One region of the Sporosarcina pasteurii genome, then DNA from elsewhere that is predicted to be linked to it. Evidence: riboswitches for the same ligand, from Rfam matches in the RefSeq annotation. Region 1 holds a riboswitch; the other holds the start of a gene.

Region 1 (12,398 bases):
GAGACGATGTATGAAGGCACTGTCGGAGAGTTAACGTTTCAAGATGGTGTTTATTCTACAGAAATTACACGGTCAGGCGGCGTTTATGAGACAAAGATAAATGCTGAAAACGGCCAAGTTCTTTCGATGGCGCTGATTAATAAGATTGAAGTCAAGGAACCTGAATTGTTATCTGTACAGGAAGTTCGCGAGATTGTCGTTAAGAAATATAATAACGACATTGAACGGTTGTCCCACGATGATACTGGAGGAATCCCTGTTTATAACGTTGAAATAGCGAAAGATCAAGTGCTATTGGAAGTGGTTGTGGATGCAAAGTCTGGAGAAATTATTTCCGAAAAGGAACATCCTACTGCAACTGCTAACACGTTAATTACAAGGGAAGAGGCAATTGATATTGCGCTTAAACAATTGCGTGGCGAAGTTGAATATGTAGAGTTTCATGATAAAGAAGACGGCGGCTACTATTTAATAGAAATTGAACAAGATAACGACGATGATGATATTGAAGCGGTCTTTCAAATCCATGCAATTACAGGAAAAATTATGTCAGTTAAGTGGGATGATTGATTTCTAATCAAATTCTAATCTTTCTTTAAAAGTCCTCTCATCTAGGCCAGGTAAGATAAAGGTAACAATAAAGAGAGGATGATTTAAATGAAGAAGTTAATCTCTGTTTTAGGTCTTTCAGTAGTGATTGTGTTTGCAGGTGCAGCAATGTTTGCAAATGCAAGTTCAAACAACGTCGTTGAAGAGGGCGTGCTAGGTGTTACAGAAAAGGTGAACGAACTGCAAGTTGTACCAACGAAACAAAAAGCAGAGTCAACTGTTGAAAAAACACAATCGAAAAGCAAGTTGACAGTTGAAGAAGCGATTGCCATTGCTAGACAACATGCATCTGGAACGGTAAAGGAAGTAGAGCTGGATAACGACGATGGCCGACTCTATTATGAGATTGAAATGAAAGATGGAAAATACGAATACGAACTTGAAATTGATGCATATACAGGCGATGTACTGGATTTTGAAAAGGACCTTGAGGATTGATTCAGTAGAGGTTTTGTTCTTAATTTAAAAAATCGTTGGAACAGGTAGTAAATCTGTTCCAACGATTTTTTTGAATTCATGGGATAGTTCTTAATCTGCTAGAATGGTATAAGTTTTTCCGACTTTAGCGATTTCAGTCTTTCCGCCAAATTGTTCTTGAGCGGCGTGTAAGATTTCTTTTACGTCTCCATGTAAGGGTAAGTGTGTGAGTAAAAGTTGATGCGCCTCAGCAAGTTGTGCTAATTTACCTGCTTCACTGCCACCCATATGCCCCGGCGCAACCCCGATATGCTCTTCATATAAATTCGCTTCGCTCACCAATAGATTTGTCCCTCTCGCAAAATCAATAAGGTCGTCATGCCATTCCGTATCTGCTGTGAATACCACGGAACGTTCATCTACTGAAAATTTTAGGGCAAGGCAGTACACAGGATGTTTTGTCCTACAAAATCTAACTGTAAAAGGTCCGATGTTCATCTCATCCTCTTCATGGATTGCCATTCCAACAGTCATTCTTTTGTATGATAGCTTCGCAAATTGCTCCTTATCTTCAGTATGCCCGTATATTGGTAAAACCTGGGGTGATTGGTTTAAGTAGTATTGAATCAGGCGGCTATATTGTAAACTGCCAACATCCGCAATATGGTCTGCGTGATAGTGTGTTAGGACGACAGCGTCTAATTGTTCAAGAGGTAAAAAGTTTTGAAGTGATGACAATACACCACTGCCACAGTCGATCAAACAGTGAAATCCTTCGTGTTCAAGCAAGAAGGCAGAAGTTGCCTCATTCGCTTTCGGATAACCACCCCAAATCCCGATAGGTATTACTTTCATAAAATGCCCTCCAAGTATAGTCTTTATTTTACCAAAATTGTAACTTATAAGTACTACTTTGAAAAGTAGGAAGGTCGCGACAGTTTACCATAGTTAGTCTTATCGATTTACTATTTATTTTATATTGAAAGTCTTATATACTGTGAAGCATACAAAAAAACAAACAATTTAATTTCTGAATATTTTAATGGTTTGTGGATTGGAAGGAGTATATTATGAAGAAACAAAGAGTAGGTTTTTTCCAAAGATTTCTGAATGTCGTGGAAACAGCCGGAAACAAATTACCGCACCCGGTAACATTATTTGCAGGTCTTGCACTTTTAGTTATTATTGTTTCTGGAATTGTTTCCCACTTCGGCGTTAGTGCAGAACATCCGGGTAAACCTGGAGAAATTATAGAAGTTAAAAACTTGATGAGTGGAGAAGGTATTAAATATATTTTTACTCAAATGACGAGTAATTTCGTCGGCTTCGCACCTTTAGGCGTTGTTCTTGTAACAATGTTAGGGATTGGTTTAGCAGAAGGAACGGGCTTAATCAGTGCATTACTACGTGGGTTTGTTTTGTCAGTACCGAAACGACTCATTACATTAGGCCTTGTTTTTGCAGGGGTTATGTCAAGTGTTGCTTCTGATGCTGGTTACGTTGTCCTACCTCCACTTGGAGCAGTTATTTTCGCCGCAATTGGACGCCATCCGCTTGCAGGTTTAGCAGCTGCATTTGCTGGGGTTTCTGGTGGATTCAGTGCCAACCTCTTCTTGTCGGGAACAGATGCATTACTTGGTGAATTAACAATTTCAGCAGCAGCGATTATCGACCCAGCTTATGCTGAAGGTATGAACATCGCCATGAACTATTACTTCATCGCAATTTCAGTATTGGTACTCACAGTTGTGGGTGCTTGGGTAACAGAAAAAATTGTTGAACCACGACTTGGCGAATATAAAGGCGAGTTCCGTGAAAAGATTGAAAAATTAAACGGTGTGGAGAAGAAAGGTCTTGTATGGGCTGGCGTATCTCTTGCTGTTACGAGTGTTTTAGTAGCTTTATTAATTTTACCGGAGTGGGGACCATTACGCGGAGACGGCGATATGCCAATTATCCGTTCACCATTTATGAGTTCATTAGTACCAATTATTGCATTACTATTCTTCATTCCAGGTCTTGTTTATGGACGTGTTACGAAAGAAATTCGTGACGACAAAGATGTTGCGGCAATGATGTCAGCAACAATGGCTTCCATGGGAATGTTTATCGTATTGTCCTTCACAGCAGGACAATTCGTAGCATTTTTCTCGGAATCCAATATGGGGCTAATTATTGGTGTATATGGAGCAGAGTTCCTACAAAGTATTAACCTAACGGGAATTCCACTCTTAATACTGTTCATTTTAATTGCGGCATTTATTAACCTATTCATCGGTAGTGCGTCCGCGAAATGGGCAATGATGGCACCTGTTTTCGTTCCAATTATGATGAACCTTGGGTACTCGCCAGAATTAACACAAATGGCGTACCGTGTTGCTGACTCTGCAACAAATATCATTTCACCACTTATGACCTATTTCGCAATTATCATTGCGTTTGCTCAGAAGTATGATAGAAAAATGGGTATCGGAACACTTGTTTCTGTTATGTTCCCGTACAGCATGTTCTTCCTAGTCTTCTGGACAATTACACTTGTTGTATGGATGCTATTCGGTATCGACTTAGGCCCAGGATCAGGAATTTATTATACGAAGTAATTGTAAAACCGTTTTGAATGAAACTACTCATTCAGAACGGTTTTTTTGTTGGATAAATTGTAATGTGAATTAATGTAGAGGACTCACATTATAAAAGCGTCATACCACTTAACCCGAATATTTAAAACCGAACCAAAGTAACTAGTAGTTTAATTTTGAAGACGAGTATTTAGTATTGAGAGACTACGATACTTTTTTGTTAATTGCTATTGACTATGAATGTTTATGCATATATTATTATAAACAATTAATCGGAGTAAGTTTATGAATTAAGGGGAGAAGTGAAATGACAACTAGAGTTGAAGAGCAAATGGTACCCGAGAAAGAAAAGAAGAGATGGATTCCACATACATATGCGATATTATTTGCAATCATGATTCTTGCTGCAGTTGCATCATATTTAATTCCAGCAGGGGAGTTTGAACGATTAGAAGTCGATGGACGTACAATCGTTGTGGAAGGCAGTTATACAGAGATTGAGCAGAGTCCAGTTAAACCCTTCGAATTGTTCAAGGCAATTCCAATGGGGATGTCGGCAGCTTCGCAAATTATATTTTACATATTTTTAGTTGGTGGTGCCTTCGGAATTATTCAGGCTACTGGCACAATAGAAGCAGGAATAGGAAAGGCTGTACATAGACTTGAGAATAAAGAGAGATTATTAATCCCAGTGATTATGATTCTATTTTCAGTTCTTGGTGCGACAATTGGGATGTCAGAGGAATCAATTATTTTTGTACCAATTGGCATTGCTGTTGCACGTGCGCTCGGATTCGATGCAATAACTGGAACGGCGATGGTAAGTCTTGGAGCCGCATCTGGCTTTATAGGTGGTATGCTTAATCCGTTTACAGTAGGTGTTGCACAGTCAATTGCTGAAGTACAAATTTTTTCAGGATTTGGGTTCCGGTTTGTTGTATATTTATTCGTTTTATCTGCAGCAATCTTCTATGTAATGCGTTATTCTAGTAAGGTGAAAAATGATCCAACTAAAAGTATCGTGTTTGATATTGAGCAAAAGGTTCAGGAGAAACAAGTTGGGGAGTATGCGAAGGAATTTCCGGACTTTAATTGGCGTCATGGGCTTGTTTTGTCGTTTCTAGCTGGTGGGTTGGCAATGAACGTTTACGGTGTCTTTAAATGGGATTGGTTTTTAACAGAGTTGACAGCGTCGTTCATTATTATTGGTTTGTTATCGGGGATTGTCGGAAATCTCGGCATTAATGGGACATTTGATGCTTTTGTTGATGGTATGAAAGTCATCGCTTTTGGAGCGCTCATTGTCGGTTTTGCTAGAGCAATTTTGATTGTGATGGAGCAAGGTTATATTATAGATACAGTTATCTATGCCTTATCGAATTTAATATCAAGCTTACCGCCTTCTTTAAACGCTGTAGGTATGTATTTTACACAAATTATTATGAACTTTTTTATCCCCTCTGGCAGTGGACAGGCAGCGACAACGATGCCTATTATGACGCCGCTAGCAGATTTACTAGGAATGGAACGTCAAATCGCTGTTCTGGCATTTCAGTATGGTGACGCGATTACAAATTCAATTATTCCTACTTCCGCATCACTGATGGCCTATTTGGCGGTTGCAGGAATCCCTTATGAGCGTTGGGTAAAGTTTGTTTGGAAACTAGTGTTAGGTTGGTTACTGATTGCACTGCTGGCACTTGTTGTGGCTGTAATGATTGGAGTGAGTTAAGTTGGAAATAAAAAAGAAAATAGAAGCATGGTTTGAGCACTTTCATGCGCATCCAGAGATTAGTTATCAAGAAGTAAAGACAACGAAGAAATTAACGGAAATATTAGCGGATATGGGTGTAACGTATAAAACTTTTGATGATGTAACAGGTGTCGTGGCAGAAATCGGTGAAGGAAAAGAAATCATCGCAATTCGAGCCGATATAGACGCACTTTGGCAAGAGGTCGATGGGGTTTATCAAGCGAATCATTCCTGTGGGCATGATGCGAATATTGCAATGGTGTTAGGTGCACTTTCTTATTTAAAAGATGAGCAATTAGATGGGAAAATTCGCTTTATTTTTCAACCAGCTGAAGAGCAAGGGAACGGCGCAGTAGCAATGGTCGAGCGTGGTGTGGTCGATGATGTTTCTTATTTATTCGGCGTCCATTTGCGTCCGATTGAGGAAATTCCACATGGTAAAGTGTTACCGGCTATCCATCATGGTGCGGCGGCATTTCTTGAAGGGAAAATAATCGGAGTAGACGCACATGGCGCACGCCCACATCAGGGGAAGAATGTCGTTGATCCGCTATTTGCAATCCATCAGTTTATTAAAACAATTTATTTCTCACCGTTTGAGACGTACTCTGTGAAAATGACGAAAATGCAAGCAGGGGGAAATAACGTCAATATTATTCCGGGATCTGCAACCTTTGCAATTGATACCCGAGCGCAATCCAATGTAGTTCTGGATGAATTAATGGAGAAAGTTACAGAAGGAATTCAAGCCATTGGTAAGTTGTATGGGGTAGAAATTCAAACTGAATGGAATGATTATACACCTGCTGCAGAAGTATCTGAAGAAGCTACTGAAATTGCCACAGCTGCGATTTTGGAAACTGTAGGAGAAGTGGGGTATGCGCCTGCGGTCGTTACGGCAGGTAGTGATGATTTTCATTTTTATACAATTCATAGGCCAAAATTGAAAGCAGCGATGCTTGGCATTGGTGCGGATCTTCAGCCGGGACTCCACCATCCGAATATGACATTTAATACAGAAGCGCTAGATATTGGTGCACGTGTACTTGCGGCTACATTGAAAAAAGCACTTACTCGGCATGAATAAGTTAAAGCCTTGCACCTTCGCAGTTCACTGTGAAGGTGCAAGGCTTTTTAGAGCTTATTTTTGCGCTTCAAAAAATGTTGATGCAAAAACTTTAGCGGTCATTTCCATCGCTGGTTCGTAAAAATCAAACTTTTCATGATGGTGCGGGAAGACGTTTTCCTTATTATCCATTTGAGCACCAACAAAAAAGTACGCACCTGGTCGATGCTGTAAATAATATGAGAAATCCTCAACAGGCATAATTGGATTCGTTTCGATTATGTTCTCTTCACTGAAAGCTTCTGCAACACCGCGACGAACGAGGTTCATAGCGTCGGGGTCATTATTTACTGAATCGTAGCCTTTAATGATATCAACATGTACATCGCAGCCAAGTCCGGCACCAACCGATTTTGCAATTTCAATCACACGGCGGCCCGCAATGATACGAAGTTCAGGGTCGAATACGCGAATGGTGCCTTCCATAACAGCCTCGTTAGGAATCACATTGTCTGCATGTCCAGCGTGAAAACTTCCGACTGAAACAACGAGTTCTTTCAATGGATCTGCATTTCGACTAGCAATTGATTGAAGTGCAATCATAATGTGACTGGCAGCTAGGATTGGATCCACACCTGTATGCGGTTCCGCACCATGTGTTCCGAATCCGGTTACCGTAATTTTAAAGGAATCTTCAGAAGCTTGAAGGAAACCGTCGCGCACATACACTTTATTAGCAGGCATTTGCGATTGTAAATGTGCGCCGAATACAAGGTCAACGCCGTCAAGACAGCCATCTTCAATCATCCCACGTGCACCGCCTGGAGATAATTCTTCTCCAAACTGGTGGATTAGGACAATGTTACCGGGTAATGATTCTTTGATTTCATTCATAGCTTTGGCGAATCCTAATAAAGCTGCTGTATGGCCATCATGTCCGCATGCATGCATGACACCGGGGATAGTTGATTTGTAAGAAACATCTTTTTGGTCGGTAATGGGTAACGCGTCAAAGTCCGCACGAAATGCAACTGTTTTTCCAGGTTGACCACCGCGAATCATCCCTACGACTCCACGCCCCCCAACATTTCTTTGTACTTCAATGCCTAAAGATTCTAAGCGATCAGCTATAAATGCAGGTGTATGAACTTCCTGATGTGATAATTCAGGATGCATATGTAGAAAACGTCGATCTGCAACCATCTCTTCGTAATAATTTGAAATTTTAGTTAAGGCTTTGTTCAGCATATAAAAATCCCTCCATTTTAAATCATTATACTAGGAAGCGAATCGATTTTACAGTGTGTGTAATGACAAGGTGGAGACGCGTATAAGTGTTCGTTTATGTGGCTTCGTTGATTGGAGTGGAGGGCGGCGACTCCTGTGGGATTAGCCGGACAGGTGAGACCCCGGAGGGAGCAAGGCGACTGAGGAGGCTCACCGCCGGCCCCACGGAAAGCGTCCGCCCGGAACGGAAATCAACATTGTTTGTGATAGGGTTGTTTGTTAAATTGACATATGACACCAAAGAAAGAAATATAATTGATTTAATTGTCGTGGTGAATAAAGAAAAATCAAAATAACCTTGACATTCAATTAGATGGTGTGTAAAGTAATAGTCAATAACTTAATAAGCGACTTTCTTATCCAGAGAGGTGGAGGGACTGGCCCTTTGAAGCCTCAGCAACAGACTTATGAAGAACTGTGCTAATTCCAGTAGCGAAAAGCTTGGAGATGAGAAGAGTAGACGCCCAAAATTGCCGAACTCTTCTTATTTATAAGAAGGGTTTTTTCCTTATTAATGTTAAAAAACATGTAGAAAGAGGGAATGAGCAATGACAAACGCAAAAACATTGACGAAGGCACCTTTTAGAGCGGATCACGTAGGAAGTTTATTAAGACCGGAGAATTTGCACGAGGCAAGAAGGTTATTCAAAGAAGAGGAAATTACAGCTGAACAACTTCGTAAAGTAGAAACAGAAGAGATCAAAAGAGTTGTAGATAAGCAAATTGAAGTCGGTTTGGAATTAGTAACGGATGGAGAGTTTAGACGTAGATTTTGGCATACGGACTTTTTAGAACACTTGAATGGTATCGAAGGCTATGTTCCTGAACAAGGCTATATTTTTAACGGGAATGAAGAAACAGAAAGATATAATATCCGTAACATTGGAAAAATCTCATTCAATCCTGACCATCCACATGTAAAAGATTTTATTGAATTCAATGAAATCGTTGGTGGCCGTGCAGTTGCGAAACAAACAATTCCAAGCCCAAACCAACTATTTAATATCGGAATTAGAGATGAAAATATCTATCCGGATATCGAGGAATATGCAAAAGATATCATTCAAGCTTACCGCGATGCAATCAAAGCTTTTTATGATGCAGGTGTTCGTTATTTACAGTTGGATGACGTCTATATTGCAGGATTATCATCACCTGACATTCCTTGGAATGATGGAGAATATTCGAGAGAGTACTTAATTGACTTAGCGCTTCGTGTGGCAAACGGTGTGTTAGAAGGGAAACCTGAAGATTTATTTGTTACTACACATTTATGCCGTGGAAATTATCGCTCAAACTGGGCATTTGAAGGAAGTTATGATTTAATTGCTGAAAAGTTCTTAGCAAAGGAAAAAGTAGACGGATTTTTCCTTGAGTATGATGATGAGCGTTCAGGAGGCTTTGAACCTCTAAAACATATTCCACGAGGCGGAGCAAAAGTCGTATTAGGTGTCATCACCTCTAAGAGAGGAGAGCTAGAAGATAAAGCGCTAATTAAATCTCGGGTTCAGGAAGCTTCTAAGTATGTTCCACTCGAGCAAATTTGCTTAAGTCCACAATGTGGGTTTGCTTCAACGCACCATGGAAATAAGCTGACAGAAGAGGAACAGTGGGAGAAACTAAAGTTTATCGTTGATATTTCGAAGGAGATTTGGGGTTAATTAACCCATTAATATAAGCGAAGGTACAGGTGGAGAAAATTCCCATCGTCCTTCGCTTTTTTTAGTTCGAAAAAAATCGCCAAGCATGTAGGGGCATGTAAAAGCATATATTTACACTAGTTGTACGTTGAGGCTGTAGTTGTCTGATGACGTAAAGTATTGGCAAAACAAATTTTCCAACTAGGGTTGTCCTAGGCTCTATTTCCTTGTATGATTAATTATCGAGAATTTTTACGTTACTTTGGACTAGTCTAAGTAAATAGATTTAAGATGTTTGGAAGGAGTTTTTATATGATTATGGATGGACTTAATTGGTTAGTCGACCTGTTGAATAATTTTATTTGGACGTATATATTAATTGGCTTGCTTTTATTAGTGGGTGCTTATTTTACGGTGCGTACAAAATTTGTTCAAGTAAGGTTATTTAAAGAGATGTTTCGACTCATTTTTGAGAAGAAAGATAGTAATGATGGGGTATCACCTTTCCAAGCATTTACGATTAGTGCGGCTTCTAGAGTTGGAACGGGGAATGTCGCGGGTGTTGCACTTGCAATTGGAATCGGTGGTCCTGGTGCTATATTTTGGATGTGGCTTATCGCAATTATTGGGATGGCGACAGCCTTTATTGAAAGTACACTAGCACAAGTATACAAAGTAAAAGATGGCGACACTTTTCGGGGTGGACCTGCTTATTATATGGAAAAAGCACTCGGATTCCGTAAATTAGGGATTGTTTTTGCAATATTATTAACACTGTGTTTCGGTTTTATTTTCAATGCAGTTCAAGCAAATACCATTAGCCAGTCATTTGTGGATGTTTTCGGTATTAAAGATTGGGTTGTCGGTCTTATTTTAGTATTCATCACCGCGATCATTATTTTCGGTGGAGTTAAAAGAATTGTAAGGGCTACAGAATTAATAGTGCCAATTATGGCAACATTCTATTTGATTATTGCTTTCTATGTTGTCATCACAAATATATCGGAAGTACCAGCCGTATTTAAACTAATTGTTGAAAATGCGTTTGGTATTTCAGAAGTAGTTGGCGGCGGGATTGGCGCAGCAATGATGCAAGGAATTCGCCGTGGACTATTTTCCAACGAAGCGGGAATGGGGAGTGTACCGAACGCAGCAGCGACGGCAAATGTATCTCACCCAGCGAAACAAGGCCTTGTACAAAGTTTAGGTGTGTTCTTTGATACGATTATGATTTGTTCGGCAACGGCTTTTATTATTATTTTAGGCGGACTTTATACGACAGGTGAACAGAACGGGATTATTTTAACGCAATCCTCGATGGCGGTACATGTCGGTTCGTGGGCACCGTATTTTGTTGCGATTGCAATCTTGTTTTTCGCATTTAGTTCAATTATTGGGAATTACTATTACGGAGAAACAAATATTGAGTTTATCAAAACAAATAAATCATGGATAACAATTTACCGTTTGTTAGTACTTGGCATGGTCATGTTTGGTGCGATGGCAAAACTCAGTGTTGTTTGGAATATGGCCGATTTATTCATGGGCTTGATGGCTATATTGAACTTAATTGTTATTCTAATTCTCGGTAAAGTGGCATTTAAAGTGTTAGACGATTTCTCTATGCAACGTAAACAGGGATTAAATCCAGTGTTTAAAGCGAAATCCATTCCAGGATTGAAAGGCGCAGAGTGCTGGGAAGAAGAGCGAAAAAATTAAATGAAATGATAAACGTTGGTATCTCATGGGATGCCAACGTTTTTGTATGCGGATTTATCGGAACAGTTCCTCGGAATTCTATGTTTGCTTTGAGATGTAATTCTTATTGTTTACTGAGAACATGCTCCTTGTATAAGAAACTTGTTTACGTACAAATTAATGGTGTCACGAACGAGTGAGGAGGAGAACTTTTGGGCGAAATTTTAGCATATGGAGACGATTATAAATACATCCCTGCGACCTCGATAGAAAGTGGTTCAGGGATCGAAGTTTTACCGGATTTGTATTGTTATACTGTTCAGATTGTCAATATTGTTTTGATTGGCAACCCAGGCACGGGAGAATTTGTTTTAGTGGATGCGGGCATGCCTTACTCAGCGAACAAAATTATTTCAGTAATTGAAGAACGTTTTGGCATGAACAAGCGTCCAAAGGCAATTATTTTAACGCATGGCCACTTTGATCATGTAGGTGCAATTATTGAGTTAATTAAGCATTGGGATGTTCCGGTTTATGCACATGAATTAGAGCTTCCTTATTTAACGGGAAAAACACCTTATCCTGACCCTGACCCGACTGTGGAAGGTGGAATGGTTTCAAAGATGTCGCCGATTTTTCCGGTAGACCCAATAGAGCTTGGCAACCGTGTTCAAGCGCTACCTGGTGACGGGAGCGTTCCGGGTTTGCCTAAGTTTCGTTGGATTCACACGCCTGGACATTCACCTGGGCACGTCTCTTTCTTTAGAGAGGAGGACGGGGTGCTAATTGCAGGGGATGCTTTTGTTGCAGTTAAACAAGAATATCTGTACAAAGTATTGACGCAAGAACAAGAAATAAGTGGTCCTCCTCGATATTTGACAACGGACTGGGCTGCAGCCTGGAATTCCGTCAAAAAGCTAGAGGCTTTAAAACCTGCCTTTGCGATTACAGGGCATGGATTGCCAATGGAAGGTCAATTATTAACAGAGAGTTTACAGACATTGGCTGAGAAATTTGATGAAATTGCTATTCCAAGTTACGGGAAGTATGTCAATTAACCAACTTGATTTTAGTTTACCTATCCTATAGAAAATTTATTCGCCAATACAAATGAAGGGAAGTTAGTGTAGAAGTGGAGGTGCATGTGAAATGAAATATTTAGGGACAATATTGGTGAAGTTTATCATGATTATGTTTATTTTAGGAATTACGCTAGGGATGTACGGCATGTCTTTCATAAACATTTTATTTTTAAGTATGTTGGTGACGGGGATATCATTTGTTGGAGACATGATTATATTACCTAGATATGGAAACCTTGCGGCAACAATCGGTGATTTCGGTATTGT
Region 2 (12,398 bases), 980 kb from region 1:
AAAGGGCAGCGGCAGCAATCGAAGCTGGAAAATTTGTTGATGAAATTGTACCGGTTGACGTTGTACAAAGAAGCGTCGACGACAATGGAAAGCTTCATGAAAAAGAGTTCACTTTTGAAATGGATGAAGGCGTTCGTCATGGTACGACAGAAGAGGTACTTGGCAAATTACGACCAGCTTTTTCAGTGACTGGTTCCGTCACAGCCGGAAACGCATCCCAAACTTCTGACGGTGCAGGCGCAGTACTCATTATGGATCGTGAAGTTGCTGAAGCAGAAGGACTCACACCCATTGCAAAGTTCCGTTCATTTGCTGTAGGAGGCGTCCCACCAGAAGTGATGGGAATTGGCCCAATTGAAGCCGTTCCAAAAGCATTGAAAATAGCCGGATTAACAATTGACGACATCGACCTGTGGGAATTAAACGAAGCATTCGCTTCACAATCCTTACAAGTTATTCGCCATCTGGGGCTAGATATGGATAAAGTGAACGTCAACGGTGGTGCCATCGCACTCGGTCATCCACTTGGCGCAACAGGAACTATTTTAACCATTCGTCTTATGAATGAACTAAAACGTCAACAGAAGCAATTCGGTGTTGTCACGATGTGTATCGGTGGCGGTATGGGTGCCGCGGGCGTATTTGAGATGTTATAAGAAAAGCTGAAAGCATCGTTTAGGCGCGACAGGCATAAGTCGAGCTGACGACGTGGCGCATTTTGCCACAAAGTCAGATTGCTTATGACCCGAGCGACTGATGCTTGAAGCTGGATCAAGAAAAGCTGAAAGCATCGTTTAGGCGCGACAGGCATAAGTCGAGCTGACGACGTGGTGCATTTTGCCACATAGTCAGATTGCTTATGACCCGAGCGACTGATGCTTGAAGCTGGATCAAGAAAAGATGATTTGTTTGTAAATTAGATGAGAATATTGATTTTCAATTTAGGAAAAGGGAAAGTTCATGTTCATAAAAAAGGGAGGAACATAAAATGACGAAACAGGTAGAGGCAAATGAGTTTGTTAAAGGCGGCGCGTTCTTAATCGAGGACATTGAGCCGGCACGTGTATTCACACCAGAAGATTTTACGGATGAGCAAAAAATGATTGCGCAAACAACGGCTGAATATGTTGAAAAAGAAGTGAAGCCTGTCATTGAAAACTTGGAAAACCATGAGTTTGAGCATTCTGTTAAGCTATTGAAAAAAGCAGGGGAACTCGGTTTACTAGCAGCAGATATTCCAGAAGAATACGATGGACTTGGATTAGACAAAATTTCATCAGCATTGATTGCTGAAAAAATGTCTGTAGCTGGTGGGTTTTCAATTACACATGGTGCCCATGTTGGAATCGGATCACTACCAATCGTTCTCTTTGGAAATGAAGAGCAAAAGAAGAAGTACTTGCCGGCTTCCGCAACAGCTGAAAAAATATTTGCCTATGCGTTAACGGAACCAGGCTCGGGATCAGACGCACTTGGCGCTAGTGCAAATGCGAAACTAAATGAGGCAGGTACACATTACGTATTAAATGGTGAAAAGCAATGGATTACAAACGCTGGATTTGCTGACGTGTTCATCGTTTATGCTAAAATTGATGGAGATAAATTCTCTACGTTCATCGTAGAAAAAGATTTCCCAGGCGTTTCTGTAGGTCCTGAAGAAAAGAAAATGGGGATTAAATCATCTTCAACACGTACATTGATTTTACAAGATGCGGAAGTACCAGTTGAAAACCTATTAGGAGAAATTGGTCGTGGGCACGTGATTGCCTTTAATATTTTAAATATTGGCCGTTATAAACTAGGCGTTGGTACGGTAGGAGGTTCTAAACGTGCGTTAGAATTAGCAATCACTTATGCAAATGATAGGAAGCAATTTAACACACCGATTTCTTCATTTAACTTAACAAAAGAGAAAATCGCAACGATGGCATCTAAATTGTATGCTGCTGAAAGTTTAATTTACCGTACAGTAGGTAATTTTGAAGAGCGTGAAAGTGCGATGTCAGAAGAAGAGTTAAAAGATGGAAAGGCAGTTGCAGCATCGATTGCAGAGTACGCAATTGAATGCTCTATTAACAAAGTGTTTGGCTCTGAAGTGCTAGATTATATCGCAGATGAAGCAGTTCAATTGCATGGCGGATACGGATTTATGTCTGAATATGAAGTTGAGCGAATTTACCGAGATTCCCGTATTAATCGTATTTTTGAAGGAACGAATGAAATTAACCGTATGCTAGTGCCTGGAACATTTATGCGAAAAGCGATGAAGGGTGAATTGCCGCTTCTGCAAAAAGCGCAAAGCTTACAAGAAGAGCTACTTATGATGATGCCAGAAGAAGTTGGCGATGAAGCTTTAGCACAAGAAAATGTACTTGTGAAAAACGCAAAGAAAATCGGTCTGCTTGCGGCGGGACTTGCGGCACAGCGCTTTGGTACAAAACTAGAAGCGGAGCAAGAAGTACTTGTAAACATTGCGGATATCGCACAAAACATCTTTGCGATGGAATCTGTACTGTTGCGTACGGAAAAAGCAATTGCACGAAATGGCGAAGAGAAAGAGAAGCAAAAAATCTTATATACTGAAATCTTCTGTCAAGAAGCATTCGAAGCTATTGAAAAAGATGCGAAAGAAACACTTCTATCGGCGGTAGAAGGAGATAACCAGCGTATGATGTTGTCCGCATTACGTAAATTAACTCGTTCTACGCCGTACAATATTATCGCGAAAAAACGTGAAGCTGCTGAAAAGCTGATTGACGAAGCGAAATATACCGTTTAAATAAAAAACGAAACCGCCATTCAGCCGCGACAGGCATACGTCGAACTGACGGAGTGGTGCACTCTGCCGCATAGTCAGTTTGCTTATAACCCGAGTGTCTGGCGATAAAAGTTGGATCAAAAACCCTTCAGATGACTATTAAAGCATCTGAAGGTTTTTTTTGATATGATGGGGGCACTGGAGGGAATTTAATTATGGACATTACATATTACGGATATCCTAAATGCAGCACATGCCGAAAAGCGAAGAAATGGCTAACAGACAAAGGCATCGACTTTGTCGAGGTGAATCTTGTAGAAGCACCTCCAACGGTAGAAACATTACAAGAAATGATTGAAACTTCGGGACTCGACATTAAAAAGTTTTTCAATGTCAGTGGGAAAGTTTATCGTGAACAAAACTTGAAAGATAAGCTACCAACACTGTCGGACGAAGAAAAAGTAGCGCTACTCGCTTCAAATGGTATGCTGATTAAAAGACCAATTGTATTTGGCGATGGGAAAGTGACAGTTGGTTTTAAAGATGAAACGTTTGACGAGGTTTGGGGCTAATTGTTCCGAATTTCAAGTCGGAAAGTTATCTAATAAGTTAGTAGACTTATCAGGTAATCTTGTATTTTAGGGTAAACTATGGCATTATTGAAGTGACTGAATTAATTTTATAATGATTGATTATGATGCAAAAACGAATGTTGTGGTAGATTCGTATCGGAAGGTTCGGTTATATGGATTTATTTCCGTTAATTGTAGTGGAAGGGGTCTTCCCAGGATGGAAATCAAAGCAGTCCGGATTTTCCTAGAGTATGTTCGATTATGAAATTAATTCAATTAACTATGAATATTTGGAGGCTATGACATGAACACACCGAAAGAATTGAAGTATTCTGAAGAGCATGAATGGGTGAAAGACGAAGACGGTAAATACCGTATTGGTATTACACATTTTGCGCAATCGGAACTTGGCGATATTGTTTTCGTTGAACTTCCGGAAGTAGGCGATGACATTACTGCGAACGAGCCATTTGGTAGCGTTGAGTCTGTAAAAACAGTTTCAGAACTATATGCACCAATTAGTGGTAAAGTTGTAGAAGTGAACGAAGAGCTAGAAGATAGCCCTGAATTTGTAAACGAATCTCCATATGAACAAGCATGGATGATTGTCGTTGAACCATCAGATGTTTCAGAACTAGATTCACTCATGTCAGCTGAAGAATACGATAAAATGACAATTGAGTAATCAATGAAAACCGAACGTCGGGAGAGTTATTCCCTGACGTTTTTTTCTTGCAATCATTCATGCATGAAATTTTGTGCATAAATGAGTATGATAAAGTTCATGGATGGAAAACTATACAGCAGTATTGCGTTTGAATAAATGGTAAACGAGGATGGAGGGATTGTGTGGACCGACAAAAAGTGATAGTCGTAGAAGGAAAAGCAGATCGCTTTCGGTTAAAACGGATCCTTGCTGAACCTGTTCAAATCATTTGTACATTTGGTACGATTAGTGAATATCATCTTGATGAATTGATGGAACCTTACGAGGCGAGTGAACTTTTTGTTTTTGTAGATGCGGATGATACAGGAGATAAAATTCGCACTTTATTCAAAAAAAACTACCCTTGGGCGATTCATTTATATACTGATGAATTTTATAAAGAAGTTGAAACGACCCCGTACGATATCTTGGCTGAACAATTGGATGGCTATTTTAATATTCACCGAGAATTTTTACTGTAAGAGGATGATGGTTATGGAAACGTGGACACGTGAACAATGGGAAACTGTGATGCATGATTCAAGTAAAGCTTTGTTCTATTTATATACGCCTATTTGTGGGACGTGTATGGTTGCGTCTAAAATGATGGAAGTAATTCATGCGATGAGGAAAAGTATACCAATGGGAAAGGCAGACTTGAATTATATTGAAGACTTAGCAGTAGACTATCAAATAGAAAGTGTGCCTTGTTTACTCATCGCAGAAGATGGTGTCATAAAAGAGAAAATCTATGCTTTTCAATCTGTTCCACATTTACTTGAAAAGATTGGTTGACAAAATTCAACTAAATGTGATAAGTTATTAGTTATTATAAAAGAATAGTAAAACTCTTATTAAGAGCGGCGGAGGGAAGTGCCCTATGAAGCCCGGCAACCATCACATTTGTGAAATGGTGCCAATTCACACAAAGCGGTTGCTTTGGAAGATGAGAGATTGGACAAACGATTTTTTTTAAAAAACGTAAAGCCTTTCTACTCACTTGGTGGAAAGGCTTTTTAATTTATCGGAAAGTAAACATACTATATGAGAGATAGTATCTACCAAAGCGTTCAAGCAATTGGATTTTAAATGAAGGTGGAAAAAAGATGATACATTTACAAGATGTTGTAAAACAATATGGGACAGGCCCAAATCAGATTGCGGCCGTAGATGGCGTCACGCTTTCGGTTAGGGAAGGCGAAATATTTGGCATCATCGGTTATAGTGGTGCAGGAAAAAGTACGTTAATCCGCCTATTAAATGGGCTTGAAATGCCAACTATTGGATCGGTTAAGGTTGGCGGATTAGAAGTTTCTTCAATTAAAGGTAAACAATTAAGATTGGCGCGTCAAAAAGTGAGTATGATTTTCCAACATTTCAACTTACTATGGTCAAGAACCGTGAAAGATAATATTGCTTTCCCACTTGAAATCTCAGGTGTTGCGAAAGCAGAACGTGAAAGGAAAGTAGCGGAATTGATCGAGTTAGTCGGTTTGAGCGGACGTGAAAATGCTTATCCGTCTCAATTATCGGGAGGTCAAAAACAACGAGTGGGCATCGCACGTGCACTTGCAAATGATCCGGAAGTATTGCTTTGCGATGAAGCAACATCAGCGCTAGATCCTGAAACGACTGACGCGATCCTCGACTTATTAACAGATATAAACGAACGTTTAGGTTTAACGATTGTCCTGATTACGCACGAAATGCATGTCATTCGTAAAATATGTCATCGTGTTGCCGTCATGGAAGCTGGAAAAGTCGTGGAAATTGGTGATGTGCTGGAAGTATTCCAAACACCGAAAGAGCCGATTACGAAACGATTCGTCGCACAATTAACAGAGTCTGCTGATGCAAAAGAGGCAATTGAGCATCTTAAAGAAGAGTTCCCGACAGGAAAGCTTGTCAAGCTTGCTTTTGTCGGCGAGCGCACAGAACAACCAATTCTTGCAAGTCTAATCCGTAAATTCAACATTGACGTCAATATTGTCCAAGGGAATATTTCCCATACACAAGCAGGGGCATATGGAACGCTCATTTTACAGCTTGTTGGTGACGATGAATTGATTGAAAAGGCAATTGGCTATCTTCATGAACAAGATGTACAGACGGAGGTGATTGGTCATGATTGAAAGCCTTCTACCAAATGTCGATTGGGATAAAATGTGGGAAGCAACTATAGAGACGCTTTACATGACCGTCATGTCAACGCTGTTTACATTTATTATCGGATTAGCGCTAGGCATCTTATTGTTTTTATCAGCCCCTGGACAATTATGGGCAAATAAATTCATTCATACGATTACCGGAGCCGTTGTAAATATATTCCGTTCCATTCCATTTATTATTTTAATTATATTACTAATTCCGCTTACAAAGTTACTTGTCGGGACAATGCGTGGACCTGAAGCAGCTTTACCGGCGTTGATTATTGGTGCGGCACCGTTTTATGGCCGTATGGTTTTAATTGCACTACAGGAAATTGACAAAGGTGTGATTGAAGCTGCAAAGTCAATGGGTGCAAAAACATCTACAATTATTTTCAAGGTGTTAATTCCTGAATCGATACCGGCCCTCATCTCAGGGATTACGGTTACAGCGATTGCGCTCGTGGGATATACGGCGATGGCTGGTGTTATTGGTGCAGGAGGGCTTGGTACATTGGCTTTCTTAGACGGTTTCCAACGTAGTCGAGAAGACGTCGTATGGGTCGCAACGATTCTAATATTAATTGTTGTATTTATTATCCAATTCATTGGAGATTTGTCTGTTAGAAAACTAGATAAAAGATAATTATTTGGGAACAATAGGCTTAGCTTATTTACCATATAAACATACGGAAAAGGGGAGTTCATACAATGAAAAAGTTTTTATCTGCGATTTTATTGGCGGCACTTGTGCTAACATTGGTTGCTTGCGGTACGAAAGACGATAAAACTACTGGTAGCGGCGATAAAGAAACAGAATTGGTTGTTGGTGCTTCAAACACACCTCACGCAATTATTCTGGAGCAGGCACAACCGTTATTGAAAGAAAAAGGCATTAATCTTGTGATTGAGGAATATACTGAATATGTGTTACCTAACAAAGATTTAGATTCCGGTGATTTAGATGCAAACTATTTCCAACACATCCCTTTCTTAGAATCTAATATTGCTGATCATGGTTACGATTTTGTCAATGCTGGCGGAATTCATATTGAGCCAATTGGTGTTTATTCGAAGAAGTATGACTCACTTGAAGCGTTGCCTGAAGGTGCAACAATTTTAATTAGTAACTCTGTTGCAGATCATGGTCGTGTACTTGCGATGCTTGAAGCACAAGGTCTGATTAAGCTTAAAGAAGGCATTGATAAAACGAAAGCAGAAGTTAAAGATATTGTCGAAAATCCGAAAAACATTCAATTCGATGCGAACTATGAAGCTGCATTGTTACCGCAACTTTATAACAATGACGAAGGGGATGCTGTTCTGATTAACTCAAACTTCGCGATTGATGCAGGATTAAACCCACTTGAAGATTCTATTGCGATTGAAGAATCCGACTCGCCGTACGTGAATATCATTGCAGTACGTGCTGGTGATGAAGACAAAGAAGAAATTAAAGCATTAGTTGAAGTATTAAAATCAGATGAAATTCAAGACTTTATTCTTGAGGAATGGGAAGGCATTGTTGTCCCTGTAAAATAAACTTAAAAACTAAAGCATCACTTCTTAATGAGGTGATGCTTTAGTTTTTTAATCAATTGAGGGGGTGTGAGAAAAGGACTAGAAGCGATTTTCGTGAAAAGTTCATTGGCGAGCTGAATAACATCTGGAATTCTGTTTAGCTTTTTTTGTATCCTTCGTGAAAAAGAACTATTCAGATGTTTGGTGAATTTATTTTCAGTGAAAAATGTTTATACGCGAACGATGAAAGTGATTTTTTGTCTAAAATTCGTCTTTTGGTGTAAGAAAAATTTGTTTTTTCTTAAAAAAAACTATGTTAATCTTATAGGCGATATGATATATTAGATGCAGTTTTAAAAAAGATAAAAAGGGGGAATCAATTTGAAATTTAGAATTGGTTTGATCGGAAGAATTATTATCGCGATTGCACTTGCTGTCGGTCTAGGATTATTGCTTCCGGCTATTCACGAAGGTTTTGCTAATTGGGTTGTCAGACTCTTCGCAACATTTAATATGTTGTTTGGCGGTTTTTTAAATTTTGTTGTCCCATTAATTATCATTGGGTTTATTGCACCGGGTATTGCGCAACTTGGGAAAGGGTCCGGGAAATTACTCGGAATTGCAACAGTATTTGCTTACGCATCAACAATATTCGCTGGAATAATGGCTTTTGTTGTAGCGACTGCTATCCTTCCTAATTTTATCGGGAGTGCAACTGACACGAGTGTTGCTGAGGCTGCGAGAGAGGCTGGGACTGCATTTTTTGACCTGGAAATGCCACCGGTTATGGGCATTATGACTGCGCTTCTTATTGCATTTTTATTTGGAATTGGAATGGCTTCGATTGGCAGTAAAACGATGTTACCAGTTTTCGAAGAGTTTCAATTAATAATAGAAAAAGTGATATCATTTGTCATTATTCCATTACTACCTGTCCATATTTTCGGGATATTTTTGAATATGACCTATACAGGCGAAGTTGGAAAAGTACTATCTGTCTTCGCATTAGTTTTTGTTATGATTATTATACTTCATCTATTAATGTTAACAATTCAATACACAGTTGCTGGTGCAATGTCAAAGCGAAATCCATTGTTTTTAATGAAAACGATGGCGCCTGCTTACTTTACAGCACTCGGTACGCAGTCATCAGCTGCGACAATACCAGTTACTTTAAGACAAGCACGTAAAACGGGTGCATCGGAAAAAGTCACGGATTTTACAATCCCACTATTTGCTACGATTCATCTTTCAGGAAGTACAATTACCCTCGTTTCTTGTTCGATTGGTGTATTATTGATGAACGGTCTTCCAGTTAGTTTTGCTGAGTATTTACCATTTATTCTAATGCTTGGGGTTACAATGATTGCAGCGCCTGGCGTACCAGGTGGGGCTGTAATGGCCGCAGTTGGCTTATTAAGTTCTATGCTTGGATTTAGTGAAGCGATGGTTGCGTTAATGATCGCACTCTATATGGCACAAGATAGTTTCGGAACGGCAACAAACGTTACAGGTGACGGAGCAATCGCAATTATGGTAGATAAATTCACAAAGAAATAGAGTATTCAACGAAATGCTTTTTCTCAATGACTATTCGTCAATTGAGAAAAGGCGTTTCTTTTGTTATACTGGGATTTATAAGCGGAAAATTACTAGTAAGCTGTTTTGAATGTGCTTAATTCAAACATTTGCAAGGGAGCCGTTTATAGGATAAGATTAGAATTATACTAAATTGAGAATGGGTATCCATTCGCATTTATCATATTGGAGGTATAGGAATGGCAACTTTAGAAATAAAAGGCCTTCACGTTGAAATCGAAGGCAAGGAAATTTTGAAAGGCGTCGATTTGACGATTAATACAAATGAGATCCATGCAATTATGGGTCCAAACGGTACAGGAAAGTCAACTCTCGCGCAAGCGATTATGGGTCACCCTAGATACGAAATTACTTCAGGTTCAGTTACATTGGATGGTGAAGATGTACTGGAAATGGAAGTAGACGAGCGTGCGAATGCTGGTTTATTCCTAGCAATGCAATATCCAAGTGAAGTAGCTGGTGTCACAAACGCAGACTTCTTACGTTCAGCAATTAACGCAAAACGTGAAGAAGGCGACGAAATTCCGCTGATGAGCTTCATTCGAGAATTAGATGCGAAAATGGATACACTTGAAATGCATGAAGATATGGCAACACGTTACTTAAACGAAGGATTCTCAGGTGGAGAGAAGAAGCGTAACGAAATTCTTCAGTTAATGATGTTAAAGCCTAAGTTTGCAATTCTTGATGAAATCGACTCAGGTTTAGACATTGATGCACTACGCATCGTTTCTAAAGGTGTTAACGAAATGCGCGGAGAAAACTTTGGTTGCTTAATCATTACACACTACCAACGCCTACTTGACTACATTACACCAGACCATGTACACGTAATGATGCAAGGTAAAGTTGTGAAATCAGGTGGTCCAGAATTAGCACAAAAACTTGAAGCTGAAGGATACGACTGGTTACAACAAGAACTTGGTATTGAAGCAGAAACTGCAGAGCAAGAAGCATAAGAAAGGGGACAATTCAAAATGACGGTTGAAACAAAAATGGCATTGACCGAACAGGATGTCCGTTCCTTTTCAGAAAAGATGAATGAAGCAGCGTGGATGACAGATTTCCGTGCAGATGCATTTGCGAAATTGGAACAACTCCCTATGCCTAAACCAGATAAAACAAGGATTGATCGTTGGAACTTTACAGACTTTCCTATCCATGCGGTAGAAGGAACTGTAGTTTCCTCATTAAATGAATTACCTGAAGAAGTGCGCGCACTCTTTAGTGAAGATAAAGAACAGAATGTTTACGTTCAACATAATAATACACCAGCTTTTACTTCAATTTCAGAAGATTTGAAAGCAAAAGGTGTTATTATCACGGATATTTTCACAGCAACTCGCGAATATGAAGAGTTGTTGAAAAAATATTATATGACAGACGGTGTAAAGGTAGATGAACATAAGCTGACGGCTTTAAATGCTGCATGCATGAACGGTGGATTATTCGTCTATGTACCGAAAAATGTCATTGTAGAAGACCCAATTCAAGCAGTATTTTTCCATGACAATGAACAAGCGTCTTTATTCAACCACGTCATCGTTGTTGCAGAGGCAAACAGTTCGTTAACATATATCGAAAACTATATGTCTACAGTAACAGAAGCAAAAGGACAAGCGAATATTGTGGCTGAAGTATTTACAGGCGACAATGCGCAAGTTACATTTGGTGCTGTTGATGTGTTGCCAACAGGGTTTACAACATTTGTCAGCCGCCGCGGAGTGACTGGAAGAGATAGCCAGTTAAACTGGGCACTTGGCCTAATGAACGACAGTGACACAATTGCTGAGAACATTACTCACCTAATTGGTGACGGTTCTCATAGTGATTTGAAAACAGTAGTTGTAGGTCGCGGAAAACAACGTCAAAACTTTACAACTGAAATTATTAGTTACGGTAAAAATACAAACGGTATGATTTTAAAGCACGCTGTTGTAAAAGACGAGTCAACAGTAATCTTTAATGGTATCGGTAAAATTGAAAAAGGCGGCATCGGTTCCAATGCTGAGCAAGAGTCACGTATGCTAATTCTAAGTGAGCGTGCACGTGCAGATGCCAACCCAATACTCCTCATTAGAGAAGATGAAGTAACAGCAGGTCATGCGGCAACAGTTGGACGTGTAGATCCACTTCAAATGTTCTACTTAATGAGCCGTGGAATTTCAAAGCAAGAAGCAGAACGCCTCATCATTCACGGATTCCTTGCACCAGTCGTATCTGAATTAGCATCAGATGGTGTGAAGAAGCTGTTGACGGAGGTTATTGAAAGGAAAGTGCGCTAATGCTTAACAAAGACATACGCAATCATTTCCCAATATTAAATCAAGAGATAAACGGGCATCCGCTCGTTTATCTCGATAGTGCGGCAACATCGCAAAAACCACAAAAAGTGATTGATGCGATTAAGCACTATTATGAGTACGAAAATTCGAACGTTCATCGCGGTGTGCATACGCTTGGTAACCGTGCAACAGAAGCTTATGAAGGCGCACGTGAAAAGGTCCGTCGGTTCGTTAATGCGAAGTCTACGGAGGAAATTATTTTCACGCGTGGTACGACAACGGCTTTAAACTTAGTTGCACAAAGTTACGGTCAAGCGAATGTACAAGAAGGCGATGAAATCGTTATTACACATATGGAGCATCACTCGAATATTATTCCGTGGCAGCAACTTGCGAGAGCAAAAGGGGCTACATTGAATTATATTGATTTAGAATCGGACGGGACGATTTCGTTAGATAAAGTTCGTGAAGTCATTACGGATCGGACTAAAATAGTCGCAATTATGCATGTTTCTAACGTACTTGGTACGATTAACCCGATTCAAGAAATTACAGAAATTGCACATGCACACGGTGCAGTGATGGTTGTTGATGGCGCACAAGCAGCGCCGCATATTAAAGTAGACGTGGAAGCACTAGACTGTGACTTCTATGCATTTTCCGGACATAAAATGGGTGCACCAACTGGTATTGGTGTTCTTTACGGAAAAAAACGTTTACTTGAAAACATGGAGCCGGTAGAATTTGGCGGCGAAATGATTGATTTTGTCGGACTGCAAGAATCGACTTGGAAAGAATTGCCTTGGAAAT

Evidence for each region. A riboswitch is a leader RNA that binds a small molecule or an ion and turns the genes downstream of it on or off. The one in region 1 is predicted to bind S-adenosylmethionine.
Region 2: another riboswitch for S-adenosylmethionine. It lies ahead of AB1H92_RS12460 (methionine ABC transporter ATP-binding protein); the one in region 1 lies ahead of AB1H92_RS01335 (5-methyltetrahydropteroyltriglutamate--homocysteine S-methyltransferase).

The regions. Positions count from the first base shown of each region.
Region 1 covers NZ_CP160452.1:269,660-282,057, forward strand. Annotated here, with positions in the region: gene AB1H92_RS01300 (PepSY domain-containing protein) at 1-570, shown strand, start outside; gene AB1H92_RS01305 (PepSY domain-containing protein) at 658-1,047, shown strand; gene AB1H92_RS01310 (MBL fold metallo-hydrolase) at 1,138-1,881, opposite strand; gene AB1H92_RS01315 (AbgT family transporter) at 2,097-3,626, shown strand; gene AB1H92_RS01320 (YfcC family protein) at 3,913-5,337, shown strand; gene AB1H92_RS01325 (amidohydrolase) at 5,339-6,445, shown strand; gene AB1H92_RS01330 (M20 family metallopeptidase) at 6,500-7,672, opposite strand; SAM riboswitch class I at 8,065-8,165, shown strand; gene AB1H92_RS01335 (5-methyltetrahydropteroyltriglutamate--homocysteine S-methyltransferase) at 8,260-9,372, shown strand; gene AB1H92_RS01340 (sodium:alanine symporter family protein) at 9,670-11,070, shown strand; gene AB1H92_RS01345 (MBL fold metallo-hydrolase) at 11,262-12,107, shown strand; gene AB1H92_RS01350 (YndM family protein) at 12,199-12,398, shown strand, end outside.
Region 2 covers NZ_CP160452.1:2,591,523-2,603,920, reverse strand. Annotated here, with positions in the region: gene AB1H92_RS12490 (acetyl-CoA C-acetyltransferase) at 1-656, shown strand, start outside; gene AB1H92_RS12485 (acyl-CoA dehydrogenase family protein) at 989-2,779, shown strand; gene AB1H92_RS12480 (arsenate reductase family protein) at 2,974-3,330, shown strand; gene gcvH (glycine cleavage system protein GcvH) at 3,635-4,015, shown strand; gene AB1H92_RS12470 (toprim domain-containing protein) at 4,180-4,518, shown strand; gene AB1H92_RS12465 (thioredoxin family protein) at 4,532-4,831, shown strand; SAM riboswitch class I at 4,885-4,989, shown strand; gene AB1H92_RS12460 (methionine ABC transporter ATP-binding protein) at 5,143-6,168, shown strand; gene AB1H92_RS12455 (methionine ABC transporter permease) at 6,161-6,829, shown strand; gene AB1H92_RS12450 (MetQ/NlpA family ABC transporter substrate-binding protein) at 6,895-7,725, shown strand; gene AB1H92_RS12445 (dicarboxylate/amino acid:cation symporter) at 8,086-9,264, shown strand; gene sufC (Fe-S cluster assembly ATPase SufC) at 9,483-10,262, shown strand; gene sufD (Fe-S cluster assembly protein SufD) at 10,281-11,588, shown strand; gene AB1H92_RS12430 (cysteine desulfurase) at 11,588-12,398, shown strand, end outside.